One region of the Blautia sp. MSK17_66 genome, then DNA from elsewhere that is predicted to be linked to it. Evidence: predicted binding sites of a transcription regulator. Region 1 holds the regulator's gene; each other region holds the start of a gene.
The links. Region 1 encodes NrdR, which represses ribonucleotide reductase genes. Its sites were predicted from a motif close to CACAANATNTTGTG; they were not measured.
Positions count from the first base shown of each region.

Region 2: a site for NrdR is predicted at 2,140-2,153, ahead of LIR34_RS10460 (ribonucleoside triphosphate reductase). Genes of this name have one in related genera too.
Region 3: a site for NrdR is predicted at 1,542-1,555, ahead of nrdD (anaerobic ribonucleoside-triphosphate reductase). Genes of this name have one in related genera too.

Region 1 is NZ_JAJBNQ010000004.1:102,818-107,176, forward strand. Features, by position in the region: gene gdhA (NADP-specific glutamate dehydrogenase) at 1-1,249, shown strand, start outside; gene sigG (RNA polymerase sporulation sigma factor SigG) at 1,338-2,117, opposite strand; gene LIR34_RS03480 (YlmC/YmxH family sporulation protein) at 2,221-2,484, opposite strand; gene nrdR (transcriptional regulator NrdR) at 2,641-3,093, shown strand; gene pap (polyphosphate:AMP phosphotransferase) at 3,105-4,359, opposite strand, start outside.
Region 2 is NZ_JAJBNQ010000017.1:61,977-66,335, reverse strand. Features, by position in the region: gene LIR34_RS10460 (ribonucleoside triphosphate reductase) at 1-2,064, opposite strand, end outside; gene hflX (GTPase HflX) at 2,235-3,485, opposite strand; gene LIR34_RS10450 (tetratricopeptide repeat protein) at 3,490-4,359, opposite strand, start outside.
Region 3 is NZ_JAJBNQ010000009.1:13,700-18,058, forward strand. Features, by position in the region: gene asnA (aspartate--ammonia ligase) at 194-1,201, opposite strand; gene nrdD (anaerobic ribonucleoside-triphosphate reductase) at 1,678-3,813, shown strand; gene eutJ (ethanolamine utilization protein EutJ) at 3,932-4,359, opposite strand, start outside.

The sequences.
Region 1 (4,359 bases):
GGATTCCCTGAAGGTTGTTATTGACCGTAACGAAGAGAAATATCGCAGCCTTTCCATTCTGGAACGTCTGGTAGAGCCAGAGAGAATCATTTCTTTCCGTGTTCCGTGGGTAGATGATAACGGCAAAGTACAGATTAACAAAGGATATCGTGTACAGTTCAACAGTGCGATCGGACCTTACAAGGGCGGTCTTCGTTTCCATCCGACAGTAAACCAGAGCATTCTTAAATTCCTTGGTTTCGAGCAGGTATTCAAGAACTCTCTTACAGGTCTTCCGATCGGTGGTGGTAAAGGTGGTTCCAACTTCGATCCGAAGGGCAAATCTGACAGAGAAGTTATGGCATTCTGCCAGAGCTTTATGACAGAGCTTTCCAAATATATCGGAGCTGACACAGATGTACCGGCCGGTGATATCGGTGTAGGCGGACGTGAGATCGGTTATCTGTTCGGACAGTACAAACGCGTTCGCGACCTCTATGAAGGTGTTCTGACAGGTAAAGGACTTACCTATGGCGGTTCCCTGATCCGTACAGAAGCAACTGGATACGGTGTTGTATACATTCTTAACGAACTGATGCAGTCCCGCAATGATTCTCTTGAGGGCAAAACTGTTGTCGTAACAGGTTCCGGAAACGTTGCAATCTACGCAGTTCAGAAGGCAACTCAGCTTGGTGCAAAGGTTGTTGCAATGTGCGACTCCAACGGATACATCTATGATCCGAACGGAATCCAGCTTGATGTTGTCAAAGACATCAAAGAAGTTAAACGTGGACGTATCAAAGAATATGCTGACCGCGTAGAAGGTGCTGTCTACACAGAGGGTGTTGGAATCTGGAACATCAAATGTGATGTTTATCTTCCATGTGCAACTCAGAACGAACTTGATGTTGACGGCGTAAAAGTACTTGCAGCTAACGGATGCAAGTACATTGTAGAAGGTGCAAACATGCCTACTACAAGAGAAGCTACAGACTATGCTATGGCTAACGGAATCTTCTTCCTTCCTGGCAAAGCAGCCAACGCCGGCGGTGTTGCTACTTCCGCACTGGAAATGAGCCAGAACTCCCAGAGACTTTCCTGGACATCTGAAGAAGTTGATGCAAAACTTCATCAGATCATGAAGGATATCTACGCTAAAATCGACGATGCTGCAAAACGTTATGACCTCAAAGATAACTTTGTTGCCGGCGCTAACATTGCAGGTTTCGAAAAAGTGGTAGATGCAATGATCGCTCAGGGTATTGTCTGATTGATTTCCTCCTCACTTATATACTGAATCACAAAACGCTCCGGTCTTTATGCCGGAGCGTTTTTTTCTGACTGAAGATGCTGTACCGTTACGAACGAAGATAATTTCTCATATTCCGCAGTGCTGTTTTTTCCAGTCGACTGACCTGTGCCTGGGAGATTCCAATCTCCTGTGCTACTTCCATCTGCGTTTTTCCTTCATAGAATCTCATGTCTATAATATGTCTTTCCCTTTCACCAAGCCGGTTCATTGCTTCCTGAAGAGACAGATTTTCCAGCCAGTAATCTTCTTTGTTTTTTTTATCACTGATCTGATCCATCACATACAGGGTGTCTCCTCCTTCCGCATACACCGGTTCAAAAAGACTGACCGGATTCTGGATCGCATCGAGGGCATACACGATCATTTTCTTTTCCACCCCGATCTCTTCTGCAATCTCTGCGATCGTCGGTTCCTTCAGATTCTTTTTTATATAATTTTCTTTTGCATAAATCGCCTTGTACGCAATGTCGCGGAGAGAACGGCTGACACGGATACTGCTGTTATCCCTGAGATAACGTCTGATCTCACCCATGATCATCGGCACTGCATAAGTAGAAAATCTGACCATTAAGGTCGTATCAAAATTATCAATGGCCTTCATAAGTCCGATGCATCCGATCTGAAAAAGATCATCTGCATTTTCGCTGCTGTTTCCAAAGCGCTTGATCACACTTAAAACAAGCCGCAGGTTTCCTTTGATGTAACGCTCCCTGGCTTCCTTGTCTCCTGCTTTTATCTTCTCAAAAAGCTCCTCTTTTTCCTCAGAGGTCAGAACCGGAAGACTGGATGTATTTACTCCACAGATCTCAACTTTATTTAGTGCCATCGAAATATCCTCCTTATTTCATTTGGTACTAAAATGATTCGCAGGGAGGATATGAATTATACTTTTTTGCAGAAAATATAAAAAATATAAGTCCTTGACATTTTTACAAAAGGCGGTCTTTTCGAAATGCTTTTTCTTCTCGTATCTCTACCAGGATAATATCTTCCCCGATCTGACAGACACTATTCCAGGGAATGATATATTCACTGTCTCTTCCCCACAGGCAGCAGAACTTGCCCGGTCCCGGCACGATCAGTGCTGTGATCTTCCCGCTTTTTTCATCGAATTCCAGATCCACCGGACAGCCAAGGCTTTTGCAGGTGCAGGTATTTATGATTTCTTTCTGTTTCAATTCACAAAGACGCATAAATATACCTTTTTCCGTAACTGCTCAGTGCCCTCACAATTACGTTTTTTTCAAAATATATGCAGAAAATATGTGAAATATGTGCCGTCTTTTATTGACATCGACAGAAAAAATACAGTATAATTAGTCCATTAAATGGAAAAGAGGGATACTTACGTGAGATGTCCATTTTGTAATCAGGATAATACCAAGGTCGTTGATTCCCGGCCTGTAGAAGATACGAATGCGATCCGCAGGAGAAGAATGTGTGAATCCTGCGGCAAGAGATTTACCACCTACGAGAAGGTTGAAACCATTCCCTTAAGTGTCATTAAGAAGGATCAGACAAGAGAAGCTTATCACCGCTCCAAGATCCAGGACGGTGTTCTTCGTGCGTGCTATAAACGTCCAATTCCTATTGAAACGATCGAGTCCATGATCGACTCTATTGAGGGTTCTATTTTTGAGAATGCAGATAAAGAAATCTCCAGCACCCGTATCGGTGAGATTGTCATGGAGCATCTCAAAGATCTCGATGCTGTTGCATATGTCCGCTTTGCATCCGTATATCGTGAATTTAAGGATGTAAGCACCTTTATGGATGAACTGAAGAAGTTTATGGAACCATAAAGAAAAGGCCCTTATTTCAGGGCCTTTTCTATTTCTTTGATCACGATCTTGAGTGCTTTGATACGTGCATATTTTTTGTCCACTGATTCCAGGATATGCCATGGAGCGTAGGCAGTACTTGTTTTTTTTAGCATTTCATTGACCGCGTCCTCGTACTGATCCCATTTCTCACGGTTTCTCCAGTCCTCGTCTGTGATCTTCCAGCGTTTCTCCGGATTATTCTGACGGTCATTAAATCTCTCAAGCTGTGTATCCTTGTCGATCTGAACCCAGAATTTAATGATCACCGCACCCCAGTCTGACAGTTCTTTCTCAAATTCATTCATTTCATTATAGGCACGTTTCCAGTCATTCTCACTGCAGAATCCCTCCAGACGTTCCACCATGACACGTCCATACCAGGTACGGTCAAAAATTGCAATATGACCATTCTTCGGAAGTCTCGTCCAGAAGCGCCACAGATAATGACGGGCTTTCTCATGCGGTTCCGGACTGGCGATCGGATGCACCTCGTAACCTCTCGGATCAAGTGCACCTGTGATTCTTTTGATATTTCCACCCTTGCCCGCTGCATCCCAGCCTTCATAAGTAATGATCACCGGGATTCTCGCACGATACAGACGATTATGAAGTTCACTCAGCTTATCCTGAAGCTTCTTAAGTTCTTTCTCATATTCTTCGTCATCGATTGTCTTGCCGGTAAGCTCGATATCTTTTAGCTTCGGCATCTTCACCAGCGGAAAAACATTCTGGAGGATCGGAACCGAATGGCTCTGGTTCTGCAGTGCAACTTCAATACTGCTGACCAGCGTATCCATCACCTGCAGCTCCGCCCATTTCTTGTCCTTCGCATCTATGATATACCATGGAGAAGTTGATGCATTGGTGTCCTTAAGATAACGGTCATAAACCTTTTCACATTTGTGATAATGTTCCTGCTGCCATTTATCAAAATCTGACACTCTCCACCGGGTATCCTTACTTGCGCACAGCCTGTCCATACGCTCTTTCTGTTCCTCTTTATCAATATGCATAAAGAATTTCAGCACCAGATATCCGTTGTCCGTAAGCTGACGTTCAAACCGGCGGATACTTTCGATCCGTTTCTCATAGTCCTCGCCCTCCAGCTTCTTATTCAGAACCTCCTGCGTAGTCTGCTCCATCCAGCCTGCATCCAGAAAAGTAAATTTGCCCTGTTCCGGGATCTGGCGCATATAGCGGTACAGAAATGGTCTGCGTAATTCCTCCTCAGATGGCACTGACATT
Region 2 (4,359 bases), on a different contig from region 1:
ATCATACAACGTACGATTCTTATATTCCTGAGCCTTGCCGTCATTCCAGTTCTGTACCGGGCGATAGTATCCTGTGATACGGCTGTAAACTTCAGCCTTCTTGCCACACTTCGGACAGGTGAAATGTTCGCCGCTTAAGTAACCATGCTCCTTGCATACAGAATAGGTTGGTGAGATCGTATAATACGGCAGTCTGTAATTCTCTGCAATCTTGCGGACCAGGGATGCCGCTGCCTTCCAGTCCGGAAGCTTCTCTCCGAGGAAACCATGAAATACAGTTCCTGAAGTATACAGTGTCTGAAGCTCATCCTGGATATCCAGTGCATCAAAAATATCTGAACTGAATTCAACCGGAAGATGAGAACTATTGGTGTAATACGGTGTATCTCCCTTACTTCCTGCTGTACGGATATCCGGCCAGCGTTTGCGGTCATGCTTTGCCAGACGATACGAGGTTGACTCTGCCGGAGTTGCCTCCAAATTAAAGAGTTCTCCCGGATATTCCTCCTGATAGTCAGACAGACGATTCCTCATATGCGTCAGAACTTCTTTTGTGAATTTCTGGGTACGTACATCAGTCATATCACAGCCAAGCCATCTGGCGTTTAATCCTGCCTCGTTCATTCCTATCAGGCCGATCGTTGAAAAATGATTGTCAAAGCTTCCAAGATATCTCTTTGTATATGGATACAGTCCTTCATTCAGAAGCTTCGTGATCACCTCCCTCTTAATATGAAGTGACCTTGCAGAAATATCCATCAGCCGATCTAGCCTGCGGTAAAATTCCTCCGGTGTGGAAGACTGATATGCGATCCTTGGCATATTGATCGTTACAACGCCCACAGAACCTGTACTCTCCCCTGAGCCAAAGAATCCACCGCTCTTCTTGCGAAGTTCCCGCAGATCCAGACGGAGTCTGCAGCACATGCTGCGGATATCGCTCGGTTTCATATCGCTGTTGATGTAGTTGGAAAAATACGGAGTACCGTATTTTGCTGTCATTTCAAATAAAAGACGGTTGTTTTCTGTATCGGACCAGTCAAACTCTCTCGTGATAGAATAGGTCGGAATCGGATACTGGAATCCTCTTCCATTGGCATCACCTTCAATCATCGTCTCGATAAATGCCTTATTCACCATGTCCATTTCTTTCTTGCAGTCCTTGTACTTGAAGTCCATTTCCTTACCGCCTACGATGGCAGGAAGCTCTGCCAGATCATCCGGAACTGTCCAGTCCAGTGTGATATTCGAAAACGGAGCCTGTGTTCCCCAGCGGCTTGGGGTATTCACACCATAAATGAAGGATTCAATACATTTCTTGACCTCCGGATAAGTAAGTCCGTCTGCCTTGACAAATGGAGCAAGATAAGTATCAAAGGAAGAAAACGCCTGTGCTCCCGCCCATTCATTCTGCATGATCCCGAGGAAATTGACCATCTGATTACAGAGTACGCTCAAATGCTTCGCAGGAGCAGAAGTGATCTTGCCTTCAATTCCGCCAAGTCCCTCCTGGATCAGCTGCTTCAGTGACCATCCTGCACAGTATCCTGTCAGCATTGACAGGTCGTGAATATGAATATCTGCATTTCTGTGTGCCTCTGCGATTTCATTATCATATATCTCAGAAAGCCAGTAATTGGCTGTCACTGCGCCGGAGTTGCTTAAGATCAGCCCTCCCACAGAATAAGTTACTGTTGAATTTTCTTTTACTCGCCAGTCCTCGACTTTTACGTAGCTGTCTACAATTTCTTTGTAATCGAGGATCGTGGATTTCATATTACGGATCTTTTCTCTCTGTTTACGATAGAGGATATATGCCTTCGCTACATCACTGTAACCGGCCTGGATCAGCACATCCTCTACGCTATCCTGAATATCCTCAACGGTTACTTTATTATCCTGGATCTTATTCTGGAAATCTGCAGTAACCCGAAGTCCCAGAAGATCGATTATATCCTTACTGTAAATTTTTTCTTTTGCGTCAAATGCTTTGTCAATGGCTGAAGTGATCTTGGACATCTGAAAGTCAGCGATCTCTCCGTCACGTTTAACTACCTGAAACATGCTGCACCATACCTCCCTGTCTTGCACTGTAGACCTATTGTATCAGACTATATCCTTTGCGTCAATACGCAAAAACACTATATATTGTGTCGTCTTTCACACTTCACAACTATATAGTGTTTGTTTTTAACATATATAAAAAGCCCTTTTTCCTTGTTTTTCGTACCTTTTCAGGCTTTTGGCATCACGGAAACAAAGAGTTCTGCTGGCACACGGGCCTTCACAAAAATTCCATCCTCACGATATTCTTCTGAGAGAAGACTTCCGAATTCACGGATTTTCTGAATCTTGCCGGCTTCGCTGTAAGGATATAATTCCTCCAGATAGATCTGCTCTTCCGCCAGAAGCTTCGCCAGAACTTCTTTGAACTCATCCAGACCTTCGCCTGTACGCGCAGAGCATTTTACCGTATAGTCCGCTTTAAGGTCACGGATTTCGGTTTCCGGTGCCTTGTCCTGCTTATTCAGAAGTGTAATGATTTTTTTGCCTGTTGCCCCCAGTTCCCTCAATGTTTCATAGACTGTAAACATCTGAAGCTCCGCCTGAGGATTAGAAGCATCCACTACATGTATGATATAATCTGCATACTTTGCCTCCTCCAGCGTACTCTTGAAGGCCTCTACCAGATGATGCGGCAGCTTACGTATAAATCCTACTGTATCCGTGAGAAGGATCTGCTGTCCGTCCTTTAATTCCAGTACTCTCGTGGTTGGATCCAGTGTAGCAAAAAGCTTGTCCTCCGCCAGTATTCCGGCACCTGTGAGCGTATTCAGAAGCGTTGACTTCCCTGCATTGGTGTATCCGACGATCGCGGCAGTCTTAAGGCTGCCCCTGGAACGTTTTCCTCTGATCAGTTCTCTGTGTCTCTCCACCTGAGAAAGCTCTGCCTTAAGTGCAGAGATCCTCGTACGGATCAGTCGTCTGTCTGTCTCCAGCTTCTTTTCACCCGGTCCTCTTGTACCGATTCCACCGCCCAGACGGGAAAGAGATTCCCGAAGACCGACAAGTCTTGCTGCCCGATAGCGGAGCTGAGCCAGTTCCACCTGAATCTTACCTTCACTGGATACTGCTCTTCCCGCAAAAATATCAAGGATCAGAAGTGTTCTGTCCATAACCTTGCAATCCAGCTCCCGTTCCAGATTATTCAGCTGAGACGGAGAAAGCTCATCATCACAGATCACTCCATTCGCATCCAGTGCACGCAGAAGGGATGCCACTTCTTCAATCTTGCCCTTACCGATATAAGTACCGGGATGAACCGCCTCTCTGTTCTGGATTACTTTTGCAACCGTTTCTGCCCCGGCTGTCTGTGCAAGTTCATCCAGTTCATCCAGAGAAGCTTCAACATCATCTCCCACGCCTGTCTGTACTCCAATGAGTATCACTCGCTCCTGCGTTTCTTTAAATTCATAAAGCTGCATATTCTCAGTTCTCCTCGGAAGATTCATCTGTAGTAGTATCTGCTGTATTATCCTGTGCTGTACTTTCCGCGGACGTATCTGCTGCTGTTTCAGTTGACTGATTTCCAACCCTTGACTGCAGGAAGATCAATTCCTTCGCTGCTGCCTGGTCATCCTTAAACATATTTACATATTCCTGTGTCTTGGAAAGCGCTGTTGCAAAGTCCATCTTTCTCTCATAAGCTACGATTTCATTAAAGAGAAGATCCTGCATCTCATCTGATTCCGCATCTCCCAGTCCCTTACTGATATTCTCAAGTGCACTGTCATAAGATCCGTCTGCAATATCACAGAGTGCCAGCCCGTTATAGCCCTTTGCCGGATCTTCACCGTCTGCCTCAATATACTGCTGGAAAAAGCTGCGTGCACCGGCAGTGTCTCCCTGTGCCATATATACCATGCCAAGAAGCAGCACAGCTTCTGTACTGTTTTTGTCAGCAGCCGCATTCAGTTCTGTTCTGGCATTATCATAGTCTTCCATATAATAATAGACTTTACCTCGCTCACAGTAATCCTCTGCTGTCTTTGCCTCGGTTTTGAGTGAAGCTTCCAGATATTTCGTTCCGTCAGCCTCCATATCATGTCCCAGATATGCCTCATAAATCTGAATCGCCATCTCATAGGTTGCTTCATCACCATAAGCCTTCGAAAAATTAGAAGAAGCTTCGTCATAGGAATCCATCGCAAGGGCTACACAGCCTGTAAGATAATAATCGTTTGCAGTCAGAGAATAATCCTCTGCCAGGGTCTGGCAGTCAGCCATTGCCTGATCATAGAGTTCTGCCTTCAGTTCTGCCGTAGCACGATATTCCAGAATATCTTTCCTGTCAGATTT
Region 3 (4,359 bases), on a different contig from region 1:
CAGTACCTCTGTCTTTCTTTAATCATATGTGTATCTGAACATTGATTCAGATGCTGTTATAATTATGTAGCTGTTCACAGGCAGCAGACTGCTGTGAACAGTATTATGATAGTATGTAGGGTACAGAATGTCAATTGTTTAAATATTAAAAATTGGTGAAAAATAACTATAAAACTAAAAAAATAAGAAAATTTTACAGCAGATTTACTCCGCCTTCTTCAGCAGCTTTCTGAATAGAATCCGGCCAGATAGAAACATGTACTTCACCGATATGAGCTTTTCGCAGGAAGAACATACAGATTCGGGACTGACCGATACCACCGCCGATGGTGTATGGAAGCTCCTGATTAAAGATCGCCTTCTGGAATGGAAGTTCTCTTCGGTCATCGCAGCCTGCTTCTGTAAGCTGGGAATCAAGAGAGTCCTCGTCAACACGGATACCCATGGAAGAGAGCTCCAGAGCAATGTCGAGTACAGGATAATATACAAGGATATCTCCGTTCAGTTCCCAGTCATCATAGTCCGGGGCACGTCCGTCATGTCGCTCTCCGTTAGATAAAACCTTACCTACCTGCATGAGGAAGACCGCACCCTTTTCTTTGACAATCTTGTATTCCCGTTCTTTTGGTGTAAGATCCGGATACATATCAACAAGTTCCTGAGTGGAAACAAAAGCAATTTCCTTTGGCAGGATCTCTTCGATATAGTCATACTGAACAGCCATATATTTCTCCGTTTTGCGAAGAACACTGTAGATGGAACGAACTGTGTTGATCAGCGTTTCCATGGTACGCTCTTCTTTGGAGATGATTTTTTCCCAGTCCCACTGGTCTACATAAACAGAGTGGATATTATCGAGATCTTCATCACGGCGGATAGCGATCATATCTGTATAGAGTCCCTCGCCGTGAGCAAAGCCGTATTTCTTAAGGGCGTAGCGTTTCCATTTGGCAAGAGAGTGTACGATCTCGGCATTTTCTTCCTGTCCTTTGATGTCGAAGCTTACAGGACGTTCTACACCATTCAGGTTATCGTTAAGACCGGAAGATGGTGATACAAAAACCGGAGCAGAAACACGGAGAAGATTTAATTTCTGAGCCAGTGTCTGCTGAAAAAAGTCTTTTACAGTTTTAATTGCAACCTGTGTATCATGTAGATTGAGATCTGAATGATAACCGACAGGTATTTTAATCTGATCCATTGGAATTCCTCCTAAAACTTTATAAGTGAATTGTATAATAAATATTGACTTGTAACAGTGAGCTACGGAACAGTCGAATATTTTTTATTATAACAAGAAAATTTATGTATTGCAATTTTAACCTTGCATTATTTTTGAAATGAGATTAAAATATATGTTACTGTCGTCAGAGGATCTGTTCTGCGAGAGGGAGTGTTTCACATACAAGGCAAAATACCATCACCGAAGGTGATTTGGAATGCATTTTGACTCGTGACTGTGAGGGTACTGAACAGTTACAAACATAACAAAAACAAGGGAAAATTTCAGACAATAAAAAATGAAATTTCCCCTTTAACTTCACATGATGTTGTGGTATACTCTCATAAGTAACACTATATATGGGGAAGGCTGACGGACTGGTAGGTTGCAGCTGTGAAGCGGCAGAACAGCTCTGAAAGGCCTTAAAATTGCAGCAAACAGGAGAGACAAAGAATATGATCTATGTAATCAAAAAAGATGGTACAAGAGAAGAATTTGATCCTCAGAAGATTGTTAAGGCGGTAAACAAATCTGCCGCACGTATTCTTTATACATTTTCAGATGAAGAGAAGGAATTTATCTGTCAGTTCGCTCAGGAGCATGCAGACTCTCTGGGGAAGAATGAGATTGAGATCCAGGAGATGCATAATATTGTCGAGGGTGCACTGGAGCGTGTGAATCCGGCGGTTGCCAAGAGTTATCGTGATTACCGCAACTATAAGCTGGATTTTATTCATATGATGGATGACGTTTATACCAAGAGTCAGGCGATCCGCTATATCGGCGATAAGAGCAATGCAAATACAGACAGTGCACTGGTAGCGACCAAGAGAAGTCTGATCTTTAATGAGCTGAACAAAGAATTATATCGTAAATTTTTTATGAACCGTAATGAACTTCAGGCATGTAAGGACGGGTACATTTATATCCATGATCAGTCTGCCAGACTGGATACGATGAACTGCTGTCTGTTTGATGTCGGTGCAGTTCTTAAAGGCGGTTTTGAGATGGGAAATGTCTGGTACAATGAGCCGAAGACATTGGATACAGCGTTTGATGTCATGGGTGATATTATTCTGAGTACTGCAGCACAGCAGTATGGTGGATTTACAGTACCGGAGGTAGACAAGATCCTCGGACCGTATGCACAGAAAAGTTATGATAAATATATCAGTGAATTTATGAAATATTCAGATGAGAACTGGACAGGCAGAGAAGAGAAGGCTGTTGAGTACGCACTGGATAAAGTAAGAAGAGATTTTGACCAGGGATGGCAGGGAATTGAATATAAGTTAAATACCGTGGGTTCATCCAGAGGTGATTATCCGTTTGTGACAGTGACACTTGGACTTGGCACAGGACAGTTTGAGAAGATGTGCAACATTTCTCTTCTGGAAGTGCACAAGGGAGGACAGGGCAAGGCCGGACACAAGAAACCGGTGCTCTTCCCTAAGATCGTATTTCTGTATGATGAAAACCTTCATGGTCCGGGCAAACCATGTGAGGATATTTTTGAAGAAGGTGTGGACTGTTCTTCAAAGACAATGTATCCGGACTGGCTTTCCCTGACCGGTAAGGGTTATATTGCCAGCATGTACAAGCAGTATGGCAAGGTCATAAGTCCTATGGGATGCCGTGCCTTCTTAAGTCCGTGGTACGAGAGGGGCGGCATGTATCCGGCTGATGAGAAGGATACACCGGTATTTGTGGGACGATTCAATATTGGTGCAGTCAGTCTTCATCTTCCGATGATCCTGGCAAAAGCAAGGGCAGAGAGCAGAGATTTCTATGAGGTTCTTGATTTTTATCTGCAGATGATCCGAAATCTCCACATTCGTACCTACGAATATCTGGGACAGATGAGAGCATCCACCAATCCGCTTGCTTACTGCGAAGGCGGATTCTATGGCGGACATCTTAAACCAAATGAAAAAATCGGCAAGATTTTGAAACCAATGACAGCTTCCTTTGGAATTACTGCATTGAATGAACTGCAGGAACTTTACAATGGCAAGTCAATCCGCGAGGACGGACAGTTCGCACTGGAAGTTCTGAAGTATATCAACGATAAGGTAAATCAGTTTAAGCAGGAGGACGGATACCTTTATGCGATTTATGGAACACCGGCAGAAAGTCTCTGTGGACTCCAGGTTGAGCAGTTCCGTAAGATGTATGGAATCGTCGAGGGCGTTTCTGACAGACCGTATGTAAGCAACAGTTTTCACTGTCATGTTACAGAGGATGTGACTCCGATCGAGAAGCAGGATCTGGAAGGGCGTTTCTGGGAACTCTGCAATGGAGGCAAGATCCAGTATGTGCGCTATCCTATCGGATATAATAAAGAAGCCATTCGTACTCTGATCCGCAGAGCAATGAATCTGGGCTACTATGAGGGAGTAAATCTTTCTCTGGCATATTGTGATGACTGCGGGCATCAGGAACTGGAAATGGATGTGTGCCCGGTATGCGGATCACGTAATCTGACCAAAATCGACCGTATGAACGGATATCTTTCTTACAGCCGTGTACATGGTGATACACGACTGAATGAAGCGAAGATGGCAGAGATCGCTGAACGAAAATCCATGTAAAATTTATAGGTAACTGTGAGGGTGCTGAGCAGTTAAGATCATACAAAAACAGTACAGACATGACCAATGGTTGTGTCTGTACTGTTTTTTGTGTAATAGATAATAATGAATCTTCTGATCAGTTTTTCTTTGGTGATACAGGCGGCAGTATGCAGTTGTAAGCGATGCCGAGAGGAGTTACAAGAAGAGGATGGACCGGACGGTAAACAGGAAGCCTGAGTTTTTTTTCAAATACTGTGGTGAATTCTTTGAAGCTTGCAGAACCGCCTACGACATAAACAGCAGGAACTTCATAACCCTTGAGAAACCGTTCGGTGATAGTTGCCATTTTTTCGATGGTTGCCTTGATAACAGGAAAAATTTCATCTTCTTTTTCAGGAGTGGTTTTGAGTACCTCAGCTTCTTCATAAGGAATCTTATAATGACCGGCAACAGTCATGGTCATGTGACTTCCACCGGTTGCCTCATCGTCCGTGTAGATGACTTTGCCGTCTTTGAGAATACTGATACCGGTAGTACCACCGCCGACATCGACAACAGCACCAT